Regions from separate parts of the Hafnia alvei genome, predicted to be linked through region 3. Evidence: predicted binding sites of a transcription regulator. Region 3 holds the regulator's gene; each other region holds the start of a gene.

Region 1 (7,628 bases), 750 kb from region 3:
TACTGTTTTATGGTGTGAGGATACGCTTCAGGCCGCGATCGTCGATCCGGGCGGTGAAGCAGCCAAAATTCAGCGTGAAGTTGAAGCACTGGGTTTAACGGTCACTCAAATTCTGCTGACCCACGGACATTTAGACCACGTGGGAGCCGCTGGCAGCTTGGCGAAAACCTTAAATGTGCCGATCTATGGCCCGCAGGAAGAAGATCAGTTTTGGCTGGAGGGGCTGCCAGCTCAGAGCAAAATGTTTGGCCTTGGCGATTGTGATCCCTTGGTGCCTACCCGTTGGTTAAACGACGGCGAAACCTTGTCGGTAGGTAATGAGACGCTGCAGGTTTTCCATTGCCCTGGTCATACGCCAGGCCATGTGATTTTCTTTAGTGAAAAATCACGTTTGGCACAGGTAGGCGATGTGTTATTCAGTGGCGGTGTCGGGCGTAGCGATTTTCCCCGTGGAGACCATCAGGCATTGATTAACTCAATTAAAACTAAGCTTTGGCCTCTGGGTAATGATGTTGCGTTTATTCCAGGACACGGCCCAATGTCGACTTTCGGTCAAGAGCGCCAGACCAACCCATTTGTTCGCGATGAACCTGCGGTTTGGTAGCGTCGTTGTAAATGTTGTTTGCAGAACAAAAAAGGAGCCATTCGGCTCCTTTTGTCGTTTCAATGCGCGTATTTATTTCAATACGGCAACAATGGCTTCACACAGCGGTGCCATATTGTCTGGCGTCATTCCGGCTACGTTGACGCGGCCAGAGTTTACGGCATAGACGCCGAATTCATCGCGCAGGCGGATCACCTGATCTTTGGTGAGTCCACTGAATGAGAACATACCATTCTGCTTGATGATGAAGCTGAAGTCCTGCTCAGCGCCTTTTTCCTGCAGGGTGTTAACGAACAACTGACGCATACGCTGAATACGTTGGCGCATGTCTGTGAGTTCTTGCTCCCAAATAGTACGCAGGGCTTCATTACCCAGAATAGTCGCTACCACCGAACCACCGTGTGCTGGTGGGTTGGAGTAGTTTGCGCGGATAGTGGCTTTAATCTGGCTAAATGCTTTATCGGCGGTTTCACTATCAGCGGCAACTAACGTGCAAGCACCAACGCGCTCGTTGTAGAGGCCGAAGTTTTTGGAATATGAACTCGCAACCAGCAATTCATCATGCTTAGCGGCAAAAATGCGCAGGCCCTGTGCATCTTCTTCTAAACCCTTGGCAAAGCCTTGGTAGGCGAAGTCAAACAGCGGTAACCAACCTTTCGCAACAGACATTTCTGCCAGCGCTTCCCATTGTTCTGGTGTTGGGTCAATACCGGTTGGGTTATGACAGCAACCGTGGAATAGAACCACATCACCGGCTTCTGCTTGCTCTAAGCTGTTCTGGAGCGCTGCAAAGTCTAACTGATGATTTGCCGCGTCGTAGTAATCATATTCGCGTACCTCAAGCCCTGCGGCGTTAAATACGCTTTTATGGTTAGGCCAGCTAGGGTTGCTCACCCATACGCGCTTGGCTGAGGTTTTATTGGCAATAAAATCAGCAGCTACGCGCAGAGCACCAGTCCCACCTGGGGTTTGAGCCGCATGAGCACGTTTGTCCTGAATGATTGGGCTTTCTTTACCAAACAGTAATTCCAGCGTGCAGGTAGCGAAAGCAGGAATACCATCGATGCTCAGATAGTTTTTCGTGGTTTCGTTTTCCAGCAGATACTGCTCAGCTTTTTTAACGCTGGTCAGAACCGGTGTTTTACCTGTTTCATCTTTATAGACGCCAATACCTAAATTGATTTTGTTGGTACGGGCATCGGCACGGAATAAATCGGCAAGACCTAAAATCGGATCCGCTGGTGCGGCTGGGATATTTTCAAACATGTAAGAGCTTCCATGTGTGGGATTGAGCCAGAGAACCATCAGGTTACCGCTACGCCGCGAGCTTGCCAACCGTTTGCCACAAAAAGAATACAAAGTTGTTACCTGAATGCTTCAATGCCGATAAAAGCACCAAAAATAAGAAGAAAACCAGAAAATTAGGCAGAAAATAGGGCGGTAGAACACGGACTAAAAGTAGGGGAGATAAATAACTCGTGATGAGTGGAGCCAAACCCTAGATAACAAAAAGCAGAGCCGAAGCTCTGCCTTTGATTCTGTTCTGCTACAACCGCGAGGTTGCCGTCAGATTAGAACTGGTATACCAGACCCAGAGCTACGATATCATCAGTTGCGATGCTGTTAGCTTTGGTGAAATCGTTGTCATCAAGCAGGTTGATTTTGTAATCAACGTAGGTAGACATGTTTTTGTTGAAGTAGTAAGTCGCGCCGACATCAACGTATTTAACCAGATCTTTTTTGCCATCTACGTTGGTGTTCAGGTCTTTACCTTTAGACTGCAGGTAAGCAACGGATGGACGCAGACCGAAGTCGAACTGGTACTGTGCAACAACTTCAAAGTTCTGAGTTTTGTTAGCAACACCGGTAGAACCGTATGGAGTCATGTTGCGAGTTTCTGCATACATAGCTGCCAAGTATACGTTGTTAGCGTCGTATTTCAGACCAGTGGTCCATGCGTCAGCTTTATCGCCGCCAGCAACGTTACTGTTAGCTACGCGACCACGAGTAACTTGCTCGTTGGTACGGTCAGATGAAGAGTACGCTGCACCAGCGCTGATGCCCATACCGAAATCGTAAGAGGTAGACAGACCGTAGCCGTCACCGTTCTGCTGCTGGTAGCCACGGCCGTTGTTGCTTTCGGTCGCGTTGCCATTTTTGCCTTGGTACTGAGCGGCGATGCTCAGGCCGTCAACCAGACCGAAGAAGTTGTTGTTACGATAGGTCGCAACGCCGTTGGTACGGCCAGTCATGAAGTTGTCGGTGTTGGTGTAAGAGTCACCACCGAATTCTGGCAGCATATCGGTCCATGCTTCAACGTCGTAGATTACGCCGTAGTTACGGCCGTAGTCTAATGAACCGTAATCACCGAATTTCAGGCCCGCAAAGCCCAGACGGGTTGCGTTTTTAGAAGAGCCATTGCTTTCGGTGTTGTTTACTTTGATGTTGTATTCCCACTGACCGTAACCAGCCAGTTGGTCGTTGATCTGAGTTTCGCCTTTGAAGCCGAAACGAGCGTAAGACTGGTCGCCGTCTGAACCTTTGTCGTCAGAGAAGTAGTGCAGACCGTCAACTTTACCGTACAGATCCAGCTTGTTACCGTCTTTGTTATAGACTTCAGCTGCGTTTGCTGCACCGGCTGCTAACAGCGCTGGGATCACTACTGCAAGAATATTGCGTTTCATCATTGTTACCCTCTAAAGGAGTTATTTTTTTTTTGACACCTGCCACTGCCTAATTTAATTCTGCGCGGAACTATTTCATCACTTACGGAACTAAAAGAGAAAGTATGGTGTCTTCCTGTGTCTGCATCGCAGTGTTCCATTCACTAGAGCGATAATCTACATCGAAAATGATACAAAACTATAATTCGAGTAACAGAACGCAAGAATGTGTTTCAAAATGTAAAATTTTGGGAACTTTGTGACAGGGGTCTAAGTTTAAAAAAGAGAGGGGCCAGCATTGCTGGCCCCTTTTTTGTGATCAAAACGTTGAAATGTTGTTTTATTACTTAATTAGAAGGTTGCGTTTCTTGGTGTGCGTGGGAACGGGATCACGTCACGAACGTTTTGTACGCCGGTCACATAGGCGATTAAACGTTCAAATCCGAGGCCAAAACCAGAGTGAGGAACGGTGCCGTAACGACGAAGATCGCGATACCACCAATAATCTTCTTTGTTCAGACCCATTTCTTCTAAACGTGCATCGAGAACGTCTAAGCGCTCTTCACGCTGAGAACCGCCGATAATTTCACCAATGCCAGGTGCTAACACGTCCATTGCAGCAACGGTTTTGCCATCTTCGTTCATGCGCATGTAGAACGCTTTGATGTCTTTTGGATAGTTTTTCACTACCACCGGTGCTTTAAAGTGCTGTTCTGCTAAATAACGTTCATGCTCAGAAGACAAATCGACGCCCCAGTAGACTGGGTTTTCAAAGGTCTTACCGCACTTAAGCAGAATATCAACCGCGTCGGTGTAATCCACCTGAGCAAAATCGGAGGTGACAAAACGCTTCAGGCGATCGATGGCGTCTTTATCTACGCGCTGAGCGAAGAACTCCATGTCATCGGCACGTTCATCAAGCACGGCTTGGAAGACGTATTTCAGCATTCCTTCGGCAACGCCGGCGATATCGTCGAGATCCGCAAATGCAACTTCAGGCTCAACCATCCAGAATTCAGCCAGATGGCGGCTGGTGTTCGAGTTTTCCGCGCGGAACGTTGGGCCAAAGGTATAAACCTTAGACAGCGCGCAGGCGTAGGTCTCGCCGTTCAGCTGGCCGGATACGGTCAGGAACGCTTCACGACCAAAGAAGTCTTCACCGAAATCGACTTTACCTTCATCGGTACGCGGCAGGTTTTCCATATCCAACGTTGAAACGCGGAACATTTCACCAGCGCCTTCGGTATCAGAAGCGGTAATCAGCGGGGTTGAAACCCAGAAATAGCCGTTTTCATGGAAGTAACGATGAATAGCCTGTGCCAGCGTATGACGAACACGAGCCACCGCACCGATAATATTGGTACGTGGGCGTAGGTGAGCCACTTCGCGCAGATATTCGATGCTGTGGCGCTTTGCCGCCATTGGATAAGTGTCTGGATCTTCAACCCAACCCACGACTTTAACTTCCGTGGCTTGCAGTTCGAAACTCTGGCCTTCACCCGGAGAAGCAACAACTTTACCGGTGACTTCCAGCGAACAGCCCGTGGTCAGGCGCAAAACATCACTTTCATAATTCGGTAGAGAATTATTAACGACGGCCTGTAACGGATTAAAGCAGGAGCCGTCATAAACGGCGAGGAAGGAGATACCAGCTTTAGAATCTCTCCGGGTACGTACCCAACCGCGCACGGTGACTTCAGTGTCTACCGCGGCACGACCTTGCAGTACGTCGACTACAGGCACTACGCTCATAGATTTCTCTCTTTTATTGATCTTGGATGATAAATAACCTACAGCCCAGATAATACGGGCATGTTGCTATGTTACTTGTCATGCAAACAGACACAAGAAGAAATCGCAGACAAATCGCAAGAACTTGACGAGATATTGGGGGATTGAATGAAAAAAAGGAGAATAATCGATTTTATCAGTAAAAATTGGCGTTTTTTAGGCAAAAAAAGAGGGCGTAGCATACACCCTCATAATATTTGTTGTGCGAACGATTAAACCAAATAATTTAACTGGCTTTTTTTACCAGCGGTAAATCAAAGGCTTTGCGCAGCGCTTTAACGAAAGCTTTGTCATGGCAAATGGTTTTACCCGGGCTATCAGACAGTTTGGCGACGGGCTTACCGTTACACTCAACCAGCTTAATCACAATGTTTAGTGGTTTAACCTCTGGAATATCGCAGGTTAAACGGGTGCCGATACCGAAGCCAAGATTAATGCGGTTATGGAAATGACGATACAGCTCTAAGGCTTTTTCGAGATCGAGGTTATCGGAAAACACCAGCGTTTTTGTCATCGGATCAATGCCCAGTTTTTGGTAATGGGCGATGGCTTTCTCTCCCCATTCAACCGGTTCACCGGAATCATGACGCAGACCTTGATAGCGATTGGCAAACTGCGGGCCAAAATCGCGTAGGAAAGCATCCATCGTGATGCAGTCGGTGAGGGCAATGCCAAGCTGATCGGGGTATTCATCTAGCCACGCCTGAAGGGCTGCCCGTTGGCTGTTTGCTAATACCGGGCAAATCTGTTGGTGGGCTTGGAACCACTCATGAGCCTGAGTCCCCATCGGTGCAAGGTCTAGCAGCTGGGCAAACTTATAGTTGCTGGTGCCGACCAAATGTGGGAAATCCGTTTTCAGCGTTTCAATAATGGCACGTTGGACATCGTGTGAGAAACGACGGCGGGTGCCGAAATCCATCAGCTTGAAGCCAGAAAGATCGATATCTGCGCTCAGTTGCTTAAATGAATCGAGCTTTTTACGCAACTGTGCCACGGCCATTTCTGGCGTTGCCAGCGGTGAGCGGGCGCGGTGTACCACTTCACTGATAACGGCGAGCAGTGGGACTTCCCACATAATCACTTCACGCCAAGGGCCAGTGATGCGGATATTGAGGTGGCCATCTTCGTCACGGATATCGACCTGTTGCGGGTTAAAGCGAAAATCGCGCAACCAGTCCAGATAATCTTTTTTGAAGAAAGGCAGAGTGCTGAGATAGTTATATTCTTCATCTGTCAGCGCAAGATCGCCCATCAAAGCAACCTGCTGAATAATTTCGTTGGCATAACTGCCCAGTAACTCGTCGCCACGGCAACGAAATTCAGCCGCTACGGAGAGATTGCGGTAACGATGATACACCGCCTGCTGCATGTGCAGCTTATAGGCGTCAGTATCCAATAATGAAGTTAATATCGGGGAAGCATGTTGAGTCATGGCGCGTTACTGCATCCTCGTCAGGGATATTCCACGTTCGGGATAGTCGGCAAAGTCGGAGGAGTATACCTAGTTTATCCCGAGATTGAAGCCTCATAACATCATATGACATTTGATAGGTCGAGGATTAAACGTGCCATTTGCAGTAGCACCGATTAAGTTACTGTGCAATTGTACAATATTCATACCTTGATCCCAGTCTCGTTTCCTGAACAAATATCACGCATTTTCATTGTTAGCATCAAAGCTAATGAATCCACTTGGCGAATAAAAACTGACTTGGTTTTTACCGCGTTTCTTTGAGTAATAGAGCGCTTCATCGGCTTGCTTTATAGAGTGGTTAATATTTTGATAGTCATCAAGACGCGCCAATCCACAGCTAATGGTGAAGCCAACGCTAGGCTTATTCGGGATAGCAATACGTAGCATTTCGGTACGATGGCGAACCACATCAATAATCTTCATTGATTGATGCATATCTTCATATTTAATTAAAATAGCGAACTCTTCCCCACCGTAGCGACAATAAACCGTACTTTTCGGCAGCGACTGTTCCAGCATTTGGCTAAAGGCGATAAGCGCTAAATCTCCAACGTCATGGCCATAGCGGTCGTTTAGTCTTTTAAAATTATCGATATCAATCAGACAGAAGGCGAGAGGGTAGTCTTTCTCGGTAATTTGGCTGCACTGATTGAAGAATTTGCGACGATTATAAATATTGGTCAGCGGATCGGTTGAAGATGCTTCGAGCAGCTCATTGATAAGCTCTTGCTTTTCAGTTTCTAACAGGTGCTTTTCTATTTGATTTTGGCGTAGCTGATTAATAGCATCGGATATTGCCGACAGTTCTCCGGTCATGATCGAGTTATCTGGATATATGTTGAGGTCGCCTTGAGATAACTTCATGATATTTTTATTAGTGAGCGTCAGCCACAGACTAATTTTGGATGAAAAAACCAAGATTGGCATCACGATATATAACGCTAGCAGCCAGCACAGTGAAATCATGCCGTAAAGCTGAACTCGGCTGATACTTATCTTCTTTTCTAGCTCATGCAACTCAAGGTTATAGCTGTTATTTACGAAGAGAGCAGAGGCTTTATCAATGCTGATGATGTAGCGGTAGAAGCCGTCAAAT
Region 2 (7,628 bases), 2.5 Mb from region 3:
CCTGCGCATGCTCAATATGCAGGTGCAACAAGATGAGCCCCAACAAAAAGTAAGCGCTTCTCAGGTCAACGGTTATGTTTCGCCGTGGCAGCCTGTCTCAGGGCAAATTTTTGGCAAAAACAATCAATTTCAGTTCAGCGCTGGCAAGTTAACGCTAAATGATATTCCTGCACAGAACGTACTGATCCAAGGTAACGATAAGCAGGGGCAGCTCACAATAAGCAACGCGGGCGCTGAATTTGCCCAAGGACAAGCCACTGCCGACGGTGTACGCAATGCCGATGGGAGTTGGGTAATCAATAACTTACGCCTAAGCAATCTCCACTGGCAGACCAGCCAATCTATCGATGCTTTCTTTGCGCCGCTGAAGCAACTTCCAGCAATCACGCTGGGGAAAATGAGTATTACCGATGCCAAGCTGGAAGGTGCAGGCTGGGCGCTCAGTGATTTAGACGGAGAATTGAACGGTGTAACGTGGAGCAATGGCAGCTGGCAAAGTGATAAAGGGTCTATCGCCTTTAATGCTAACGATATCATCGTGGGCAATGTGCACTTTGTTGAGCCTATCTTTAGCGCCGATCTTTCCAATGCGGGAGTGGCAATAAAACAGTTAAGTACTCGCTGGGAAGGCGGTTTGCTTCGAGCAAGCGGCAACTGGTTGAGCAGTAATCAACAGCTTACCCTCGATGAAATTACTCTCGTTGGCTTGGAATATACGCTACCGCAAAACTGGCGTGAAATCTGGCAAATGCCGCTGCCTGCTTGGTTAAACGATGTGATCGTGACCAAGTTCTCCAGCAGCCGAAATCTGATTGTCGATATCAATCCTGAATTCCCTTTCCAAATTACCGCTTTGGACGGCTTCGGCAGCAACGTTCGCTTAGTTCATAACCGCCTGTTTGGTCTATGGGACGGTCAAGCAACGTTCAACGCCAGCGGCGCAACGTTTAATAAGGTCGATCTGCAAAAGCTTTCGATCAGCTTGAACGCGAACGACCAGCAAATTAGCGCCACTGAACTCAGCGCGTTATCGCAAAAGGGAATATTGGAAGCGACCGCGTCGCTCACTCAGTCTGGCCGCCAACTCCGCTTAGATCTTAAGGGGAAAGCGGTTCCCGCCGATCAACTGGTTGAATGGGGATGGCCAGCGTTGCCGATCACAGGTGACGTCAATATGCAGCTTGGGTTACAAGGCGTACTGACCGGTGAAGCACCGCTTAAGCCTAGCGTAAACGCCACGCTAAGCGCGCAGAATGCGAGTGGGCAACAGGTGACACAGAAGATGGTTAACGGCGTAGTAAACTAATCATCCAGCCCTCCCTGCATAGGGAGGGCTTTCACAGAAAATTACTCGGTAATCTTCAGAGTATTAATCACACCGTTGGCAATATTGGCCGCTTCCTGCTGATTTTCACCCGGCAGAGAGACCTGCATGGTCATCAACTGATCGCCAGCTTTAGCCAGTACGATGCTGGAATAGGAGACTTGGCCTTTAGCCGTTTGCAGGCTATTCACTTCCTGAGCTTGCTGCCCACTCACCTCAATGCTCTTATCGGAAAGCACATTCAGGCTTGGATCACGAGATTTCTGCTGTTCAACCAAACGACCACTCAATGTGCTCAGGCTGTCTGCTGGCAGCGGAGCCATAATCACAATAATCGCCTGCTGGCCGCTCTTATTGGCGTAAACGTGCATGCTGTTTGATTGAGAGCCTAGCTTACCGCTTTGGTCAGTTAAGCCTGCCGGCAGCGTAAAGGTCACTTTCCCGTTAAGCAGGCTAATGTTCTCTCCGGCAGGTACGCTAGCTTCTACCGGTGTAGATCCTTTAGCAGCAGAGGTGGCGTTATCAGTCGACTGGCCATCACACGCGGCAAGTCCTGCCACGAGCAAACCCACTCCCATAAACTTCACTAAATTACGCATGGTAATTCCTTCTATTGTCCTAACGTCTCGATTGACCAATAAACGTATCGCACCTTATCGGTGCACTAAATGCAAGTAACATATTGTAGCTTCGCTACTTATCATTGGTTCCGTGCGTTAGGCACTTCACCAGTCGGACTCGGTTATCAGCTATGTTGTCAGCCACTTCTAGCTCAGATAACTGGTAGCCATTTTTTATGAGCATTATCAGCATAGCCGGAAAACAGTTTCTGGTTTTCACTTCGATACGCTGATAGCCATGATTTAAAACCCAATCTTCCTGTGTATGCAATAGGACTTGGGCTATTCCGTCGCGGCGAGAGTGAGGAAGTACACCACCTAACCAACTATAGAAAGTGGTGTCGCTAAGCACATAACCCAACTTAAAACCGACAGGTTTTTCATTTTTATAGGCAACTAATATACATGTTTCTTTATTATTCAGTCGGTTAATTAAATCTTGCAGGCTGTGTAACGAGGAGAATTCAGGCAGCAGGTTATAAAGATGATGAACATCTTCAACGGTAGCGAGTTTGACGTTAATCGCGGGCATGACATCCTCCGAGGCTCAGGGACATCAGCATATACGATACCGAGAAAAAGCGCTTCTCGGCATCGCGATACGTTTCTTAATTCAACTGAGGATGCGGATCTTGGCGGTTAGCTGAGAGATACTTCAGAACCACGTTTAACATGACGCCATACATTGGCAGGAAGAAAATCAAGCTAATCAGTAATTTAAACGTGTAGTCCACCAGCGCGATCTCAACCCAGTTAGCGGCCATGAACGGGTCTGTGCTGTGGTAAAACGCGATAAAGAAGAATGCCAAAGTATCGCTAATATTACCAAACAACGTTGAGGCCGTCGGTGCCACCCACCACGCACTGCGCTGACGCAGGCGGTTAAAGACATGCACGTCAAGGATCTGCCCAAGAACATAGGCCATGAAGCTTGCGGTCGCGATACGCGCCACCATCACATTAAACTCGCCCAACGCGGCAAAACCTTGCCATTCTCCCTGAAAGAACAGCGCTGAAATACAATATGAAATCAGCAGCGCAGGCGCCATAACCGCCAGAATAATTCGACGAGCCAAAGGCGCACCAAACACACGGACGGTGAGGTCTGTTGCTAGGAAAATAAACGGGAAGGTAAATGCGCCCCACGTGGTGTGAAAACCGAAAATCGAGATCGGCAACTGCACCAAATAGTTACTGGACGTAATAATCAGAACATGAAAAACAGAAAGCCAGCAAAGGGCTTTCATCCGCTGTTGCGGAGTAAAATCAAACATATTTTGGCCTTTTTGGAGATTGGGGTGAGGGAACCCAATGAAAATGTGTGCATCTGAGATGCGGCAGGGATGATACCGCGATAATTTCCACATGCAATGGTTAATTTTAACGCAAACGTTCACGTCTCTTGCAGACTATTTTTCAGCAGGTAAACTAGAGACGTTTTAAATTTCACTCAGCCGTAGCCCTTCGCCAGTACGATTGCGCAAATCGGCCTTCAGAGAAAAACCATGACCGATCTTTTCGCTAATCCTGATAAAACGCTGGATGCACTTGGGCTTCGCTGCCCTGAGCCTGTGATGATGGTGCGTAAAACAGTACGCCATATGGATGATGGGCAAACATTGCTGATCATCGCGGATGATCCGGCAACCACCCGTGATATTCCGGGTTTTTGTCGTTTTATGGATCATCAACTGATTGCGCAAGAAACCGAGCAAGCGCCCTATCGCTATTTGTTACGTAAAGGGACTCCCGCCTAACTAACGCAACGTTGAGCCCCGAACGATAAGCTCGCCGGGATATTTTTGTTCAACGGTAGGCTGTGCGTCGCCTTGGATGCGGTTCACTAATAGCTCTAGCGCAGCGTAGCCGATCTGATAGGTCGGCTGCTTAAGCGTGGTAATTCCCGCCCCTGCCAGCTCTGCCCACTCCAATTCATCAAAACCAAGCAAGCCAATATCGCTGCCCCAATTAAGGCCTAAACGACGCAGGGAGCGAGCCACCTGCAGGGTTAATGCACCGTTGGCAGACATCACGGCTTTACGCATCCCCCGATGCTGATGACAAAACTGGCTCAATGCCTGATCCAGAAGTTCACCTTTGTTAAGCACAACTTCGGCATGGCAGGCGATCAGCTCAGGGCATTCCGCCATCGTGCTTTGAAAAGCATGCAAACGCTCAAGCCGAGTATTAACCAAACCCAGCGGCTCACTTAAAAACATCACCGCTTCAAAGCCCTGCTCGATTAAATGCCGAGTCGCTTCAGTGGCGGCGCGATGATTGTCTAACCCCACCATATCGCAGGAGAAGTCTGGTATTTTTCGGTCAATCAGCACCATGGGCAACAAAGACTGTTGTAGCTTAGATAACGCCTCTTCACGCATTCCCACCGCATTAACCACTAATCCCTCAACGCGATAGCTGCTTAACAGCTCAAGGTAATGCTGCTCCTGATTGATTTCGTTGTTGGTATTACACACCAGCAAAGTAAAACCTTGCACACGACAGGCTTCTTCAACGCCGCGCAAAACGTCCACAGAATAGGGATTGGTGATATCGGCGATGATCATACCAATAAGGCGCGTTTGCCCACCTTTTAAGCTGCGAGCCATCTGGCTTGGGCGGTAATTAAGGCGTTGGATGGCTTGTTCGATGCGCTGTTTGAGATCGTCGGACAGCAGGTGTTGCTCGCCATTTAAATAGCGCGAAACGCTAGTCTTACCGGTTTTAGCGGCCTTGGCGACATCACTGATGGTGGCGCGGGTTCCCTGACTGCTCACGACGTGTTCCTCTGAAATTCAACGGATAGGCAAATTTAGCATAACCACAGGGGAACTGATGAGATAAGGTTGAGGAAATAGCCTCCTCAGGCAAAGCAGGAGGCTAAAAGATGAAATGTTTTACATTAGTACTGGACACTTAAGTCCGATTTTTGGGGGAGCACACCGATGGGTCGTAGCGGCGTAAGCCGCCGGAGTGCCCCGCAGTGTGGTAGACCCGTGTATCTCGATCTCTTAAGTGGCCTGAATTAAGCTCTATTACATCGGGCTTAACGTAATCTCAACACGACGGTTCTGAGCTTTGCCTTCTGCTGTGCTATTTGACGCGATTGGGTTCGCAGGGCCCATGCCCTGAGTACGGACGCGGCTTGCTTCAACGCCCTGAACAATCAGAGAACTTGCAACGCTGTCGGCACGCTGCTGAGAAAGACGCATATTCAGATCTTGGCTACCGCTGCTATCGGTATAACCCACCACGTTAACCGCGGTCTTAGGATACTCTTTTAAAACCATCGCCACGCCGGTCAAGGTATTGGCTCCGGCCGGTTTCAAGGTGCTGCTGCTGGAGTCGAAGGTCACATTATTTGGCATATTCAGCACAATGTTGTCGCCTTGGCGCGTTACGCTCACACCGGTACCACGCATTTTGTCGCGCAGTTTCGACTCTTGAACGTCCATATAGTAACCAGCACCGCCGCCTAAAGCAGCACCTGCTGCAGCGCCAATCAGTGCGCCTTTACCGCGATCGTGCTTAGAAGAGGACAGAACACCCACGCCTGCACCAACCAGCGCACCTAAACCTGCGCCCACGCCGGCTTTGCCTGCTTCGGACTCACCGGTATACGGGTTGGTTGTACAACCAGACAGCAGCAACGCAGCGCATACTGCGCCAGCAATACAGAAACGGCTTTTACTCATTTATGGAACCTCATCTTGCACAGAGCGTAATCGCTCAAGATATTTGCTGTAACAGGCCAGTAATCCACTGACCCAAAAAAATCATGCTCAAAACCGTGAATCGGGATCTACGGCGGTGGCATTTCAGCAAATTCCCATTAAAAAATAATGGTCACAATTCCTAAAATTCCAATAAATTAGACAAATACACGCCAAATAGCAGGATTTGTTTAATCTTCAAGCCAAGCACCAGGAGTTTTCTCCCATAACATAATGGCCGTTTTGTGCTGTGTATCCTCATTGAACTGTGTATCTTGAATATGAAACCCCTCATGCTGATAAAAACGCAGCGCGCGGTGATTCTCCAGATACACCTCGAGCATCAGCTGCGGAAAAATCATCTTCACATGCATCATCAGCAATTGCCCAACGCCTTTGCCGTGATAACGTTTATCCACGAATAAAGCACCAATAAACTGCTGCTCAAGCACACTGATAAACCCGATGATTTCCCCCTTATCTTCAGCAACCCACGTGAGCGCATTAGGTAAATAGGTATCACGCACCACGGCTTCGCTTTCACGCCAATACTGCGCAGAAATAAACGGATGCGCCTCGGTAGTGCTAACCAGCCACAACGCCATAATAGCCGGCATATCTTGTTTCACAGCAGAGCGGATCATGGCTTAGTGCTTCCCACAAAAGCAGGTTTTGACGTGATCGTTCACCATGCCGCTGGCTTGCATAAAAGCATAACAAATGGTTGAGCCAATAAACTTAAAACCTTTCTTCTTCAGCGCCTTGGACATCATGTCAGAAATCTCGGTTTTTGCAGGAACATTGGCGAGGGTTTCAGGGCGGTTAAGCTGCGGCTTGCCTTCGGTAAATGACCAGAGGAACTGAGAAAAATTCTCACCCTCCTGCTGCATTTTCATATAGGCGCGGGCGTTAACCACAATGGCGTCTAATTTCAAACGATGGCGGATAAGACCAGCGTCCTGCATCAGCGCATCGATATCCTCGTCCGTCATCGCCGCCACCTTGCGCGGATCGAAGTGATGAAAAGCATTACGATAGTTTTCACGCTTCTTCAGCACGGTTATCCACGAAAGCCCCGCCTGTTGTCCCTCAAGACACAGCAGTTCGAATAAATGAGCATCGTCGTAGACGGGCTGCCCCCATTCATTATCGTGATAGCTGATATACAGGGGATCGGATGAGACCCAACCACAGCGAATTTTTTTATCTTCAAACGTCTGGCTCATAATCCTATTCCTTGTCAGAAACCCTTTGCGAATCATTGGGGTTTTAGTGCTGTTTACTGGGCAACAATGCCGACAACGTGAGAGACAACTATAACGCTTCGTGCAGCGTTAACTATTTATTTCAACCCACCTTGACGCAGTCGCAACCTCGTCAAATAGTTAAGAGTGCAGCACCACAAAATAATAACGAATAACGCCTCCCTTTTAATGGAGTGGCATCAATGATTAGACCTCTGGCATCTGTTTGTTTAGTGAGTTGCGCCCTGCTCTCATTACCTGCTTTGTCGTATGATTTGAAAGATGTTTTTTTTAATAACAGTGACACGAGCGATATCGTGCCGCTCGATCGCGCCTCAACGTCCATTGAACCTGGGTTTTCAACGCACTGGGTGGGCAGCAATTCGCTGGCCTCTGCGGCGTTAAATCCAACCACCCAACAACAAGTGGGCTCTTTGGGCTGGCGGTTAGATTCCAATCTAGAATTGTTCACGCCCTATGCTGAAATCAGCTATCAGCGTTTATCAAGCAACGAGTCTTATAAACAGGTGGGAGAATTTAGCTCGCCGCAAAACTTATTTAGCCGGGATACCCCCAATCAAGAAGCTCATTGGGTTGATGTCACCGTGGGTGCCAATATTCCGCTAACCGATTATATGGCCGCATTTGCCGAGCTATCGCAGACCAATCGCCTCAATAATAGCGAGCAATTTATGTACAACATTGGCGTTAGCGCCAACTTTTAACT
Region 3 (7,628 bases):
TGGTATCCACCCACAGCATGCCCAAGCAGCCAAGACTAAACAGGGTTAAGCCCATGGCTAAAACCGGCTTACGCCCGATGCGATCGGACAGAGGCCCCCATACCAGCTGCGCGAAGGCAAAACCGGCGAGGAAAATACTGAGACTCGCACTGATGGCACCAGCGGAAGCATTAAGATCCTGCTGCATCGCACCAAAAGCGGGAAGATACATATCAGTGGCCAGATATCCCAGCATGCTCAATCCGGCCAGATAGAACATGAAAAATGATGAAGTTCGCATTATTTTGACTCGTTATATATTTGTTGCAGAATGAATGTGTGACGCGGGGAGTGTAGCGATCTCTCTAATTACTTGTGAAACGCTAATATTTGCTATCATGGATGAAAATTTTTGAAAGCAAGAAAAGTGAGGTAGCGCACATGTGGTCGGAATACTCATTAGAGGTTGTTGATGCGGTTGCTAGGACGGGAAGTTTTAGTGCCGCAGCCCAAGAACTGCACCGTGTGCCGTCTGCCGTGAGTTATACGGTCCGCCAACTAGAAACTTGGCTAGCGGTATCACTGTTTGAGCGGCGTCATCGAGATGTTGAGCTCACCGAGGCAGGCGCATTTTTTGTTGATGAAGCTCGAACTATTATCAAAAAAATGAATTCCACCCGCCGTCAATGTCAACAGGTAGCAAATGGCTGGCGTGGACAGCTAAATGTTGCAGTAGATCGCATCGTTAATCCTCGCCGAAGTCGCCAACTGGTGGTCGATTTTTACCGCCATTTTCCTGATATGGAATTAATGATCCACCCAGAAGTGTTCAACGGCGTATGGGATGCACTGGTCGCCGGACGCGTAGAGGTGGCGATAGGAGCGACGCGCGCGGTTCCCGCCGGAGGGCGTTTTTCTTTTCGCGATATGGGGTTTCTACGCTGGCATTGTCTGGTTAGCCCCGATCATCCGCTGGCAACGCTGGAGGGTGAGTTAAGTGACGACAAAATTCGTCCCTTTCCTGCTTTATGCATTGAAGACACATCTCGAGATCTGCCTAAGCGCGATACGTGGCTATTAGATAACCAGCGCCGCTTGGTGGTGCCTGATTGGCAGTCGGCCTGCGATTGCCTGGAGAATGGGCTTTGCGTTGGCTTGATGCCTGCACACATGGCAGAACCGTTGGTTCATGCGGGTAAGCTGAAGATCTTAGAATTGGCTCAACCGTTTCCTGATAGCGCTTGCTGCGTAACTTGGGAAGATCATACCCGTTCGCCGGCGATTGACTGGTTGCTTGATTATTTAGGTGATACTGAAACGATGAATCAAGAGTGGCTGAGCCCTGAATAGGATTAGAGCATGATGATTTGGCCATGTGGCGGAACATCGTCTTCGTCGTGTGTCACTAGCAGGGTGGCAATATTCGCCTGACGTAATTCGCTAAAGACCCACTGGCGAAACTGTTGTCGCAGCGCTTTATCAAGCTTGGAAAAAGGCTCATCCAAAGCCACCACGCGAGGGCGAGAAAGCAGGGTGCGTAACAAACTGATTCTGGCGCGCTGGCCGCCAGATAATTCATCAGGATAGCGAGATGAAAATTCGTTCATGCCAATTTTCCCCAATGCCAGTGCGACCTGCCGATGCTGTTCTTCTCTGCTGGTGTTATCTGGTAATGCGAAGAGCAAGTTTTGCTCAACGTTAAGGTGGGGAAACAGCAAATCATCTTGGAATAACAGCCCTATCTTTCGCTGATAGGCAGGAAGCTCAGTCACCTCGCGATTATCAATCAGCACTTTTCCCTGCGTTGAGAGTGGGGCGTGAGCGTGTCCAGAAATGGCCATCAATAAGCTCGATTTCCCGCAGCCGCTTGGCCCCATCAGCGTGAGTATTTGGCCGCCTTCTACGTGGGTATTCAACGCTGAAGTTAGCGGTGTGCCATGCAGGAAAAGCTGAAATTGCTCGAGCGCTAAAACCGTCACAGTTTTTTATTCCTTGTTAATATGAATGGCAGAAATAGCGCGATACCGTAAACCAAAAGCGGAATGAACGTTTGCCACAGGGCCGCAACGGCAGCCATTCGACGATCGATACCGGATGCATAGGCAACGGTTTCAGTTGCCAATGTGGGGAAGCGCCCAGCGCCTAAGCCCAGCGTGGGTAAATATAATCCCATGCTAACCGCGAAACCTAGCGCAACGGAAAGCGTTAGTGGTTTGCTCAATAAACGGATCTTGATGCGCCAGAAACAGGTCCAAGGCGCTTTGCCAAGAGATTGTGCGGTGTAGAGCAGTCGTGAATCGAAAGCCTGCCACGCGCCGCTGAGGCTAAGAAAATAGTACGGAACGATAAACACCATATGGGCAAAGACAACGCTGGGCAGCAGGCCAATAACATCCAGCCAAGCGGCCATATGCTGTAAGCCGAAGATTAGGCTGATTTGTGGTATCAACAGTGGGGCGAGCAGAAGCCAAAAGTTCGTTTTGCTACGCGTATAAAATTGCCACTCCAAAAAACCAACGCACAGCACCAAGCTTAACAGGTTCGCCATCCCCGCAATGAGCAGGCTATTCATAATCGGCGCACTGAGCTGATGAATGCTGGTAAGCCAATAATCATCGGTCCACTGTAGCGGGAAAGAAGAAGAGAAAGGCCAACGCCACGCAATAGACCAAACGAAGAGTACCGCGTAAGCACCTAGCGTTAACAGCACGCCAATTGTCCAGAGCGGAGCAAGCGGCATACGCCATGTGTTGCGCCTTTGCCCATAAGCGTTGCGACAATATTTCAACCAGAGTTTTTCACCGCATCCCCATGCGCCAAAGCTGGCTAATGTCATCGCAATAAGCAACAGCGTGCCAGCGGCGGCCAAAGACTGGTGCCCCATCGAGGGTTCGCTTATCCATTGCCAAACTAACAACGCCAAGGTGGTTGGCTGCTGTGGCCCCAATAGAATCGCAATATCCACGGCGGATAGCCCAAAGGCGAGCACGCAAAACAGCGGCAGGCGCAGGGCCACCAGTATTTGCGGCACTAATAGCAACCACCAGACTTTTTCACTGTGGTAACCCAATGCGTTACCAGCCTGCATTTGACGGGCCACATCAATTCGCCCCGCGATGTTAAACGCCAGCAAAAATAAAAAGGGTGTCTCTTTGATCACCAGTAAAAGAATTAAGGACAGGGCATAAGGGTCATTGACGATCGTCCAATCAGGCGGGCGCACAAAACCCGTAAATGTTGGGGATATAAGCCTGAGTAGCCAACCTGAAGGAGATAACAGCAGTATGAGTCCGGTCGCCAGTGCAATATGCGGCATGGCTAAAATCGCGCTCGAAACAGCGCGAGCGGCCCCGCTGGCGCGCTGTATAACTTGCCCGCAAAGCGCTAATGCCAACCAAAGTGATATTAAGGTAGCGGCGATTGCGCTCCATAAACTCAGGCCAACCGAGCGCATCAAACCTGGCCATTGGAGTAAAAGCGTCCACGGCTGGATGAAGTTATTGAAAGAGGAAATGTCAGACAGCGGCTGAGTCAGTGCCAGCAGCGCTGCCAATATTGGCAACGCTCCGGCAAAGAACAGCACAACGGGGAACAGCGCTAAAAGAAAAGGGCTGCTCTTCATCACTTAGCGGCGATAGTCCAGATATGGGCCATCGGCAACGGAGCGACGCTCCACGAGTTTTGGATGAACTTCGATCGTTTGAGAATCTTCACGTTTGCTCACGATACGGTCGAGCAGCATATCAAAGGCCATAGAGCCCAAACGCTCTTTCGGCTGGTGGATGGTGGTCAACGCTGGTGAGAAGTAGCGAGCGTTGCGCACGTTATCATAACCGATCACCGATATATCCTGCGGTACACGTAAGCCCATCTCATCGGCGGCGCAGATTGCGCCCATCGCCATGATATCTCCGCCCACGAAGACCGCCGTTGGGCGATTTTTTTGCGATAGGATCTGGTGCATGGCTTTGTAACCGGATTCTGGCTCGAAGTCGCCTTCTACCATCCACTCATCGCGTGCGGAAATATTGGCTTCCTGCAGGGCTTTCAAGAAGCCGCGCAGACGACCTCCGCCGGTGTTACGGGAAAGCTGACCGGTAATCGCCCCAATATCGCGGTGACCGCGTTCAATTAAATAGCGACCGGCTAAATAGCCACCTTCGAACGCATTATCTTGAATGGCGTCGGTAAAATCACTGCGCTGTGTGCCCCAGTCCATCACTACCATTGGAATATTGCGGTAGTCCTCAAGGGTTTGCAGCAGGTTTTCTGGATATTCAGAGCACATCACTAACAGCCCATCGACGCGCTTTTGCGCCAGCATTGCCAAATAAGCTTTTTGCTTTTCAGGGTTATTGTGAGAGTTACATAAAATAAGCGTATAGCCTTGGCTGTAACAGGCGTTTTCAACGGCCTCAATCACCTCAGCAAAATAGGGCGCTTCGCTGGAGGTTGCCAGCAAACCGATCGATTTAGTGTGGTTCACTTTCAGGCTACGGGCGACGGCGCTGGGGGAGTAGTGCAATTCTTTAATGGCTTCCCAAACCGCGGTCTTGGTCTCTTCTGCGACAAAACGCGTCTTATTAATAACGTGAGACACTGTCGTGGTTGAAACGCCCGCGCGTTTTGCCACATCTTTAATCGTTGCCATGAAACAGATGACTCCTAAGCTAATGTCACAATGACATAGCTATTGCGTTAATCGTTTGCTTACGTACATCAAAATATACTGATTACAATCGCATCAAAGAGAGGAATATGCGGATTTATCAAGCGCCAGCCTATTCTTTTACGTTATGAAAGCTGATACGTAGCAGTAAACCGTAAATTTTGGCCTATAAAATGCAAAAGGGGAAGTCAAAATTGTGGGTTAACAGAAAGAATAATCGAAAGTTTTACTGCGTGCGATCCCATTTAAGGTATGTGAAAATGATTTCACACACTTTCTGCAAGTGTTTATGTATAATCAAAATTGATCTGATAACGAAATGCGGGAGAAGAAGAAATGGAAACCGACCTGAAATATTCTCTAATGACAACGGTCGCGGCGCTGGCTGTGATTGTTATCTTTAGTTTTGTTGCCGCGCTACATTGATTTATCGCTAAGTTTTCTATCGATAGCTATTAACATGGCTAAAACAAAAGGCGGTCAATTGACCGCCTTTTTCATGTGCGTAACTTAGCAAACTTATGCCAGATTTTTCGCCACGAATTCCCAGTTTACCAGAGCCCAGAAGTTCTCCAGATATTTAGGACGCGCATTGCGATAGTCGATGTAGTAGGCGTGCTCCCAAACGTCCACGGTCAGCAGAGGCTTATCACCGCTGGTCAGTGGTGTTGCTGCGTTTGAGGTGTTCACAATTGCCAAAGAACCATCGGCTTTTTTAACCAGCCAAGTCCAACCAGAACCGAAGTTGCCGATCGCGGATTTAGTCAGTTCTTCTTTGAAAGCGTCGAATGAACCAAATGCTTTGTTAATGGCTTCGGCTACTGCGCCAGTTGGTGCGTTGCCACCTTTTGGTGACAGGCAATGCCAGTAGAAGGTGTGGTTCCAAACCTGAGCGGCGTTGTTGAAGATCCCGCCGGTAGAGGTCTTGATGATCTCTTCCAGTGATTTACCTTCAAATTCAGTGCCTTTAACCAGATTGTTCAGGTTAACCACGTAGGTGTTGTGATGCTTACCGTAATGGTATTCCAAGGTTTCTGCGGAGATGTGCGGTTCGAGTGCGTTTTTTTCGTATGGTAATGCAGGTAATTCAAAAGACATTGCTCTCTCCTATTATTGCTCTATTTTGCAATGAAACAGTTACACGGAAGTGTTTTATGTTTCATGCATCACACCAACGTTAATGTCAGTGAGCGGGTTTTTAAAATTGAAACGATCTTGTTGTGCTCTTGTTATGGGGATCGATTTTAGCAAGTTTTGAATCTAATAACAGGCAAAATTTTTGTTTTTGGTTATCAATTGATGATTTGTACACCATTCGTTCAAAACGGCGACGGTACGAAAATGAGGGGAAGGGGATAATACAAAGACAGGGTAAATCTAAATGATAGGGATTATCACAAAATACGATTAATCCCTACCATAAATCTGTTTAACAATGACCTTCTGCTATTAACGAATCGTTTTTGGCGTCATTACGCGGCGGGCGCCAACGTAGTGTCCTTGCCAATAATCATTATCTAAATAGCTGATCCGAATTTGTTCGCCGGTGCGAGGTGACTGTATAAATTTACCTTCGCCCATATAAACACCTACATGATCGGCGGCGCCACGATTATTAATACGGAAGAAGACCAAGTCGCCTTTTTGTAGCTCTGTTTTTTTCACCGGAGCCGCATCGCGCAGATGATACATTTCATTGGCGGTACGCGGGATCTTGATGCTCAGTAAATCCTGATAGGCGTAATAGACTAAACCGCTGCAGTCGAAGCCCGTGCTTGGTGAAGCTCCACCCCAGCGATACGGTTTGCCTACCTGATTCATCAGCTTATTCATGGCCGTCTGCTTGGCATGCTGGTAGCGTTTTTTATGCTGAGGGCTCAAACGGATCGGTTTACCATCAACGATTTCAATATTGTTTTGATTCAGCTTGGCTAATTCGCCTTTGCTGTTTCTGCCATGGCTATTCAATTCACCGCGCTGGCGACCATAGGTTTTTTTATTACTAACGCGAGCTAGCCTAGCCGTGGAATGAGTGTCGCTTTTCTTGACGCTGGATTTTGCCTTCGGTTTAGAAATAGAGGCTAATACTGCTTTATCTATTTTTTTGCTATTGGCTTTATTGCGCGCAACGGCTCTATTTTTGGCGAACTTGGTGGCGAGAGCGGTAGGCTGAACGTCTGCTGTTTTTTTAGTCGCCTTGCTTTTTTGCTCTACCGATTTTTTATTTTTTGCCGTTGTTGTAGGTGCCGCAGTTTTTTCTTTTTTGCTGGTGGCCGGCTTTCGTTTTTTACGATCGGCAGTTTCGCTACTTGTCGCATGCGACTTTCGCTGATCGGCAACGACTTTATGCCCCGGAGAGGCATTCGCTGCATTAGCAAATAGCTGTGTAAACAGCAGAACAAAGAGCGCGATATATAGACGCATCGATAGGTTCCAGACTTTGTCCCAAGCAAAAAACATGGCAAACAGTATTAAATAAACCGCCGCAACAAAACAGCATTCATTTCTGCTATTTATATTCTCTTTGTGACCAAATGTTACGGTGATTGAATCAGATACTGTTTTGTTCAAAAAACGCGGTAATTCTGATCGTGTACAAAACGGATATAGCATAGCACGTTTTTAGATTAAACTGAGCTTACGCTGTGACGGGATGTTGAAATTCAGATAATAGCCACATAAAAGATGGCGTTTTTTTCTCAGAGCGACACTCGGTACAATCCAGTACAATAATTCGATATGCACTTGCATGCCATAGGCATAACACTGGCTAGAGGAAGTAAACTAAAATGACAATGACCACCATTGAAAAAATTCAGCGTCAACTGGCTGAAAACCCGATTATTTTGTACATGAAAGGCTCACCAAAATTGCCAAGCTGTGGCTTCTCTGCGCAAGCCGTTCAGGCATTGTCGGCCTGTGGCGAACGTTTTGCCTATGTTGATATTCTGCAAAATCCGGATATTCGTGCTGAACTGCC
Region 4 (7,628 bases), 1.5 Mb from region 3:
AGCGCGGGTTAAGGGTGGGCGCTCTGGCCCACCCTTATCGAACGCCTTCAACAGAGTGGCATGTGAAAGCCGCTGCTGATTGGCGGTCGAAACCTTACACAGTGATCACATAATCACATCATCAATCGATGATGCAAAAACCCTCACACTACCTTATGTGGCCCAAAACACTCATAGTGCATACGGTCGGCATCGACGCCTAGTGCTTGTAGTTGCTTGGCGACATGCTGCATAAATCCAACTGGACCACAGAAATAGTAGTGCATTTCTGGGTTATTCAATTTCTCAGCGAGTGGGGTGATATCCATCAATCCCTGATAGTTGAAATCGATATCAATACGATCGTCTGCGCTGGTTTCTTGCAGCCAGACGTGGCTTTGAGCCTGAGGCATTGCGGAGATAATCGTATTAACTTCATCGGCAAAGGCGCGAACCTTGCTGTTTTCTGCTGCGTGTAGCCACTGGATTTCGCCCTGATGACCACGAGCCTGTAACGTGCGTAGCATGCCAAGCATTGGGGTTTGGCCGACGCCGCCAGAAATTAATGCAACAGGCGTGTTTTCTTTTACTTCTAAGAAGAAATCACCGTGCGGAGGCGCGATGTGGATCACGTCGCCTTCTTGCGCGATATCATGCATAAAATTCGATACTTGTCCCTGACCTTCACGTTTTACAGCAATACGATAGTATTCGCCGTTTGGCTCATTGGTCAGAGAATATTGGCGAATTTCCTGATGCGGCAGGCTTGGGTGGCGGATATAAACAGCCAAATATTGCCCCGGCTGGAAATCGGCTACGCGACTTCCATCTTCAGGAACCAAAATAAAACTGGTGATTAAGTCGCTTTGCTTTTCTTTCTTAAGGATTTTGAACGGGCGAAGTTCGCGCCAGCCACCCTCAGTGGTTTCACTTTGCTGGTAAATCTGAGATTCACGCTGGATAAAGACATCGGCCAAAACGCCATAGGCTTTGCCCCAAGCTTCCAGAACTTCGTCACCCGGATTAAACATTTCTTCTAAGGTTTTCAGCAGGTGATGACCGACGATTTGATACTGTTCTGGCTTAATATTAAAGCTGGCGTGTTTCTGGGCAATGCGTTCAACGGCGGGCAGCAGCGCTGCTAGATTTTCAATATTAGTGGCGTAAGCACAAATGGCGTTAAACAGCGCTTCTCGCTGATCGCCATTGCGCTGATTACTCATATTAAAAATCTCTTTTAGCTCGGGATTGTGTTCAAACATCCGGTCGTAAAAGTGTGCAGTGAGCTTCGGCCCCGTAGCCGCTAATAATGGAATAGTGGATTTAACGGTGGCGATGGTTTGGCTATCCAACATAAAAAAGTCCTCGTCATTGCAGGTGTTTTAATTGATGTATTTAAAATGCAACTTACAGATTTTTCTTTGAGCTGTAAATCCCTATTTTTGTTGTGCTGATGTTATTTACTTAGCGCTTTTATCGCTTTTGTTTCGCCAAGGTGAAATTGTTGCATATCACATTTGAAGAAAACTCCTGCAGGCATGCGTCTTCATGTGCAGTATTAAAGCCTTATGTAGCGCCAAGCCAAACGTTTGCGTAAAAACATGGCCTAGGGTCTATCGTAACAAGGTGAAAACATATTACACTGTGGGCAGTCGCCTTACGGGGTGTATTTTTATTGAACACTAGCGAATAGACAATTCAGGTTAGCTGAGTCAGGAGAAGCGGATGTTAAAGCGTGAAATGAACATTGCCGATTACGATGCCGAGCTGTGGCAGGCAATGGAGCAGGAAGTCGTGCGTCAGGAAGAGCACATTGAGCTTATCGCATCAGAAAACTATACCAGCCCGCGTGTTATGCAGGCTCAGGGCTCTCAGCTGACCAACAAATATGCTGAAGGTTACCCAGGCAAGCGCTATTACGGCGGTTGCGAATACGTTGATATCGTTGAACAACTGGCTATCGATCGTGCGAAAGAGCTGTTTGGCGCAGATTATGCCAACGTGCAGCCGCACTCCGGTTCTCAGGCCAACTTTGCCGTATACACTGCGCTGTTACAGCCAGGCGATACCGTGCTGGGCATGAACTTGGCACACGGCGGCCATTTAACTCACGGTTCTCCGGTTAACTTCTCCGGCAAACTGTACAACATCGTTCCTTACGGCATCGATGAAAGCGGCCATATCGACTATGACGACTTGGCAGCTCAGGCTGAAAAACACCAGCCGAAAATGATCATCGGTGGCTTCTCTGCTTACTCTGGCGTGGTTGACTGGGCGAAAATGCGCGAAATTGCTGACCGCATCGGTGCTTATCTGTTTGTCGATATGGCCCACGTTGCTGGTTTAGTCGCTGCGGGTGTTTATCCAAACCCTGTCCCACATGCGCATGTTGTGACTACCACGACCCATAAAACGTTGGCTGGTCCGCGTGGCGGCCTGATTTTGGCGAACGGTGGCAGCGAAGAGATGTATAAAAAGCTGAACTCGGCGGTATTCCCTGGTGCACAGGGTGGCCCTCTGATGCACGTGATTGCCGGTAAAGCCGTTGCTTTGAAAGAAGCGATGGAGCCAGAGTTTAAAGCTTATCAGCAACTGGTCGCTAAAAACGCCAAAGCGATGGTTGAAGTATTCCTGAACCGTGGTTACAAAGTGGTTTCTGGCGGTACTGAAAACCACCTGTTCCTGCTGGATCTGGTTGATAAAAATATCACCGGTAAAGATGCTGACGCCGCGCTGGGTCGCGCCAATATCACCGTGAACAAAAACAGCGTGCCTAACGATCCGAAGAGCCCGTTTGTGACTTCAGGTGTTCGCGTGGGGACTCCGGCTATTACTCGCCGCGGCTTTAAAGAAGCTGACGCGCGTGAACTGGCTGGTTGGATGTGTGACGTATTGGATAACATCAACGACGAAGCCACCATCGAACGTACTAAACAGAAAGTATTAGATATTTGCGCACGCCTACCGGTTTACGCATAATCTTTTGGCTTGATGTGAAAAGCCCGCTTTAAAGCGGGCTTTTTTGTCGCTGAAAACCCGCCTATTTGTCTGCCAGAACGCCTTCCTGCATCAGCCATGCGCCAAAACTCACGGCGATTAGACACAGTTCTTCGGGTGGAAAATGAATATGGTAATCGAGTTCGATATGACGAACGGCCTGTTGAGTCATATTCATCAGCCCGGGATAAAGCCGTTCGATTTCATCCAATAATAGATTACTGATTTTTAAGCCAAATAAGCAGCGTTCAATCGCGGGGCCCATATGGGCAAATAGCTGAGTACAAAGCTGTTCCCGATGGCTAAATGTCACGTGAGTAGCATGTTCTATTTGCCGAATGGCAACCTCGATCTCATCCATCAAACGCCGATCTTCTGGGTAAGCGTGGGGCAAATAGCGGTAGGTTTTAATGAGCGTTAGTAACAGCGTGGTAAATTCTGATTCTAGATCGAGCGCCTGAGCGGGTAGCTGCCCAAAAGCGGCATGGCACAGATTTCGCGCCACGCTGTATTCTTCTTTGGCTTGTAGCCAGCGCTTTAAATGTGCCGGAAAGACCGGGAGCTGTGCGGTTTGCCTTTGATAATGGCTGTAGTGTAAAAAAGACCGAATGAGATCGCGATGCTGGTCGCTAAAATTACGCTGCAAGGTGGCTTCAGCCTGAACGAGCACATCGATGATTTGTTGTGAAAAATGAGCTGTAGTGATACCTGTTGGGCTCTCATTGATGCGGGGCACAAAAATAGTTTCAATGCTGTTAGGAACAAGCCGTTGAGAGCGCCTTAACCAGTGCAGCAGACAAAGCCGCTGATCGTAAGCTGAACCTTGTAGCCGATAACCTTGTTTAGGATGGAAGATCACACGCAGCGCATGAAAACGCATGATCTCTTGTGCAACGCTGTGGATATCTAATTCGGCTTGTTCGGGCAATACACGATTAATCCGGCCAATGGTTGCCAGATGTAGCGGGGTTGTCGGTGTGAACAGCAATAGCACAAGATTACAGTGCCTTTGCTGTGCTGAGAGCTCAGGCACCAGAGGTGTGTCTAAACTCATATTCATATCTCTTTAGTTTCGAGCAGTGAATGAACATGTTTGTTGGCTAAGAATAGCAAAGTTGTGCAAAGGCGCGGTGCTGATGTGCCAAGTTTTTGTATTTTTGTGATACAGAAATGAATGAGTTTGATTACCTGCCGCGCTTTGCGGCTGTTGCTAAGGATTAAATAGGGCGTTTATGTTGTATTTTGGGATCAAAAAACAGCGATTTCTGTGCTGCTTTGGCTGGTTAATCATGATCGGCGGGCTCATTTTTTCTCGCGCGGGGTTAGCGCACCCGCATAGTTTTATTGAAATGAAAAATGCGTTTGTGATGAACGATAACCAACTGATCGGAATGAACATGACGTGGACGATGGATCCGCTCACATCAGCCGATCTGCTCTACGATGCAGGCAATGCGGCGAACGGGTCGGAAATCTGGAAACAGCTAGCCGCAGAAGTGATGGCAAACGTGATTGGCCAGCACTATTTCACTGAATTTTATCACGATGGCAAAAAGGTCAAATTCCTCGATCGCCCACGCCAATATCATCTCAGCCGCGATGGCAATAACGCTATTTTGTCATTTGAAATGCTGCTGGCAAAGCCGCAGCCTCTGAACGCCCATTTTTCCGTCCTGACCTACGATCCCACTTATTACGTGGATATGACCTACGCTGATGCGACCTCTATCAGCCTGCCTGTCGATGTTCAGGCGAGGTGTAAATTAGAATTGATAACGCCTAAGCCTGATACGTCACTACAAGCCTATGCGCAAAATCTTGATAAAGCGGATGCTCCTGATGAAGACATGGAGTTAGGGAAACAGTTTGCGCAGCGCGTGGAGATCACATGTCATTGATCGTTCCGACTATCCCAAAAAAGTCGACGCTATGGCGCTATATGCCTTTGGCGATAGCGGCATTGCTGCTGATTTCAGCGTTGGTGTATGGCGCTGTTCACTGGAACGATTGGCTTTTTGTGGCGATTGAATGGCAAAAATCATTGCATCAATCGATGTCTCAGCTTTTACAGCAGGTTGGTGATAATTCAAAACAGGCTGGTTTAACACTGGTTGCGCTGAGTTTTGCCTATGGCGTTCTTCATGCTTTGGGGCCAGGGCATGGCAAAGTGGTGATCACGACTTATCTGGCGACCAATCCATCTCGATTACGCAGCAGCGTACGCCTAACGTTAGCCGCTTCGTTGCTACAAGGTCTGGTCGCTATAGCTCTTGTTTCAGGGGTATTAGGCGTTTTGCAGCTTTCAACGCGCTATCTGCATCAAAGTAGTTTCTGGCTGGAGAAAGCCAGCTATCTGCTGGTTATGGTCTTAGGTGCGGCTCTCTGTTGGCGCGCTCTGAGGAAGGTCTTCGTGCTTAAGCAACGGACGTCTTCTACTCCCTTGCAGATTTCAGCTATTAAACCGTTGAATCAGAGTGCTCATCAGGAGCATCGTCACTCGGCTAACTGCGGTTGTGGGCATAAACATGTGGCGAGCGATAGTGAAATTGCGGCGGCGACTACGTGGAAAACGCAGTTTGCGGTTGTTGCAGCGATGGGAATGCGACCGTGCTCAGGGGCCATCTTGGTGCTGTTATTTTCCAAAGTCATCGGAGTTTATGGCTGGGGTATTTTAGCTGCAATGGCGATGGCGGCGGGGACGGCGTTAACGATCAGCGGAATTGCGCTTTTGGTTCATATGGCGCGGCAGATAGTTGTTCGCTGGGCGATTGAACGAGGCCGCAGCTTTAGCCCATATTGGGGATTATTGTTGATGTTTATCGGCGGTGTATTGCTGATCTTCGTGGGTTTGCTGATGTATCAAAGCGCAATCCCTGCGGGGATGGGAAGTGGTAGGATTGTTGGGCGTTAACGTATTGTGATAGAAACAAAAAAACCGTCTTAAAGACGGTTTTTTTGTGCCAGTTAGGTTAGCGGCCTTTCTGGCGAAGTCTCATTATCAAAGCAATGTTGCAGTAATAAAATTGCCTAGATAAACAAGCGCATCACAGTGGGTTATTTTTAACCTATCCTGCCGTGGAAGTCAAAGAATCTATGGCACCTAGTGGGTGTTTTTAATACAAATATTTTTTGTGGTTTTGATAAAAACGCCATGTTTAATAAACGATTAATTGCAGAGTATGATTTCTGACGGCCCTTTTCGCTGCCTTGCAAGCAGGCGCCGGATCGAAGGAAAGGAAATCCGCAGATCGTTAATGCAAGCGCATCACAGTGCTTGTTTTCACGGTAGGATCTCCGGTGGTGTTGCTGTGAAGCGGTCTTTGTATGGATCGCACAATGAAACGGTACGTTTGTATCCTGCTTATTGTTTCTGGCTCGTTACTATCGCTGGGAAAGGGGAATTGGAGTATTGCCAATAATTCCGTCTCGGTGACGGTTAACTGTCTGGCAAGTCGCTAAAATGAAAAAACCGCCCGAAAGGGCGGTTTTTTTACTCAACGAGCGGAAGTATTAGCGCTTCAACGCTTCGCTCAGTTCGTCACGGACATTGGCCAGAATCGCTTTCACCACGCGAGGGTTACCCGCGATGATGTTGCCGGAGCTCAGGTAGTTGTGACCGCCAACAAAGTCGGTAACCAGACCGCCTGCTTCACGAACCAGCAATTCGCCACCGGCAAAATCCCAAGGCTTCAGGCCGATCTCAAAGAAACCGTCAACGCGACCTGCGGCAACATAGGCCAGATCAAGCGCTGCAGAGCCGGTGCGACGGAAGTCTGCACACTGAGTAAACAGTTTACCAAGGATAGCAATATAAGCAGGTGCGTGCTGTTTGACTTTGAACGGGAACCCGGTCGCCAGAATGGTGCCGTCTAAATCTTTAGCGGTGGTGCCGCGCAGACGATAGCCATTCAGCTGTGTACCCTGACCGCGGGTTGCAGTGAACAGTTCGTTACGCATTGGATCATAGACCACAGCAACTTCTGTACGGCCTTTGATGCGTACAGCGATAGATACCGCGAAGTGTGGAAGACGTTTGATGAAGTTTGCAGTGCCATCCAGTGGATCAACTACCCATTGAATGTCGTGATCTTCACCGACCAGTTCACCGCGCTCTTCGCTGATAATCGTGTGCTTAGGGTAAGACTTACGGATAGTCTCAATGATCAGGTGTTCAGCGTCACGGTCAACGTTGGTCACGAAATCGTTGCTGCCTTTCTGTGTAGTTTCAACAGCGTCAGGAGTTTCGTAATTTTTGGCAATCAGGTTACCAGCCTTACGCGCAGCGCGTATGGCGATATTCAGCATCGGATGCATGGGTATCTTCCACGGGATGTTAAAGAACAGGAAACGGCGCGCAGTATAGCAGGCTGCGAATTAAACAGCCACGTCTGATTTCAATTCGTTTCTTCTTTATAATTTGGCAGAACTATCGCGATGGGGCGTTTTGCTAGGCCAACGAAAAGCCAATAATGAGAATTCTATCAGAAACGGATTAAATCAATAGAAACGATCAATAGACGCTTTATGTTAAGATATCGCGATTATCCAAACCAAATCAGAGTTAGCATGCTGGACAACATTCGTATTGTGCTGGTGGAGACTTCCCATACCGGAAACATGGGATCGACTGCACGAGCTATGAAAACCATGGG

The links. Region 3 encodes PurR, which represses purine synthesis genes. Its sites were predicted from a motif close to CANGCAAACGTTTGCNTG; they were not measured.
Region 1: the regulator PurR is predicted to act here: its motif matches at 1,933-1,950, upstream of AB3Y96_RS08245 (amino acid aminotransferase).
Region 2: the regulator PurR is predicted to act here: its motif matches at 3,327-3,344, upstream of tusA (sulfurtransferase TusA).
Region 4: the regulator PurR is predicted to act here: its motif matches at 1,558-1,575, upstream of glyA (serine hydroxymethyltransferase).

Annotation. Positions count from the first base shown of each region.
Region 1 covers NZ_OZ061315.1:1,757,227-1,764,854, forward strand. The annotation lists gene AB3Y96_RS08240 (MBL fold metallo-hydrolase) at 1-604, shown strand, start outside; gene AB3Y96_RS08245 (amino acid aminotransferase) at 677-1,870, opposite strand; gene ompC (porin OmpC) at 2,176-3,288, opposite strand; gene asnS (asparagine--tRNA ligase) at 3,619-5,019, opposite strand; gene pncB (nicotinate phosphoribosyltransferase) at 5,285-6,490, opposite strand; gene AB3Y96_RS08265 (GGDEF domain-containing protein) at 6,710-7,628, opposite strand, start outside.
Region 2 covers NZ_OZ061315.1:28,084-35,711, reverse strand. The annotation lists gene AB3Y96_RS00170 (AsmA family protein) at 1-1,306, shown strand, start outside; gene AB3Y96_RS00165 (DcrB family lipoprotein) at 1,348-1,923, opposite strand; gene AB3Y96_RS00160 (GNAT family N-acetyltransferase) at 2,018-2,476, opposite strand; gene AB3Y96_RS00155 (7-cyano-7-deazaguanine/7-aminomethyl-7-deazaguanine transporter) at 2,553-3,218, opposite strand; gene tusA (sulfurtransferase TusA) at 3,450-3,701, shown strand; gene AB3Y96_RS00145 (LacI family DNA-binding transcriptional regulator) at 3,702-4,721, opposite strand; gene AB3Y96_RS00140 (OmpA family lipoprotein) at 4,980-5,639, opposite strand; gene AB3Y96_RS00135 (N-acetyltransferase) at 5,849-6,301, opposite strand; gene AB3Y96_RS00130 (DNA-3-methyladenine glycosylase I) at 6,305-6,883, opposite strand; gene AB3Y96_RS00125 (autotransporter domain-containing protein) at 7,105-7,626, shown strand.
Region 3 covers NZ_OZ061315.1:2,506,318-2,513,945, reverse strand. The annotation lists gene punC (purine nucleoside transporter PunC) at 1-280, opposite strand, end outside; gene punR (DNA-binding transcriptional activator PunR) at 421-1,329, shown strand; gene AB3Y96_RS12035 (ATP-binding cassette domain-containing protein) at 1,332-1,958, opposite strand; gene AB3Y96_RS12030 (ABC transporter permease) at 1,955-3,601, opposite strand; gene purR (HTH-type transcriptional repressor PurR) at 3,605-4,630, opposite strand; gene AB3Y96_RS12020 (YnhF family membrane protein) at 4,985-5,074, shown strand; gene sodB (superoxide dismutase [Fe]) at 5,168-5,746, opposite strand; gene AB3Y96_RS12010 (NlpC/P60 family protein) at 6,098-7,072, opposite strand; gene AB3Y96_RS12005 (Grx4 family monothiol glutaredoxin) at 7,438-7,628, shown strand, end outside.
Region 4 covers NZ_OZ061315.1:958,756-966,383, forward strand. The annotation lists gene hmpA (NO-inducible flavohemoprotein) at 144-1,334, opposite strand; gene glyA (serine hydroxymethyltransferase) at 1,705-2,958, shown strand; gene AB3Y96_RS04545 (PRD domain-containing protein) at 3,020-4,030, opposite strand; gene AB3Y96_RS04550 (DUF1007 family protein) at 4,209-4,874, shown strand; gene AB3Y96_RS04555 (nickel/cobalt transporter) at 4,865-5,887, shown strand; gene suhB (inositol-1-monophosphatase) at 6,487-7,290, opposite strand; gene trmJ (tRNA (cytosine(32)/uridine(32)-2'-O)-methyltransferase TrmJ) at 7,543-7,628, shown strand, end outside.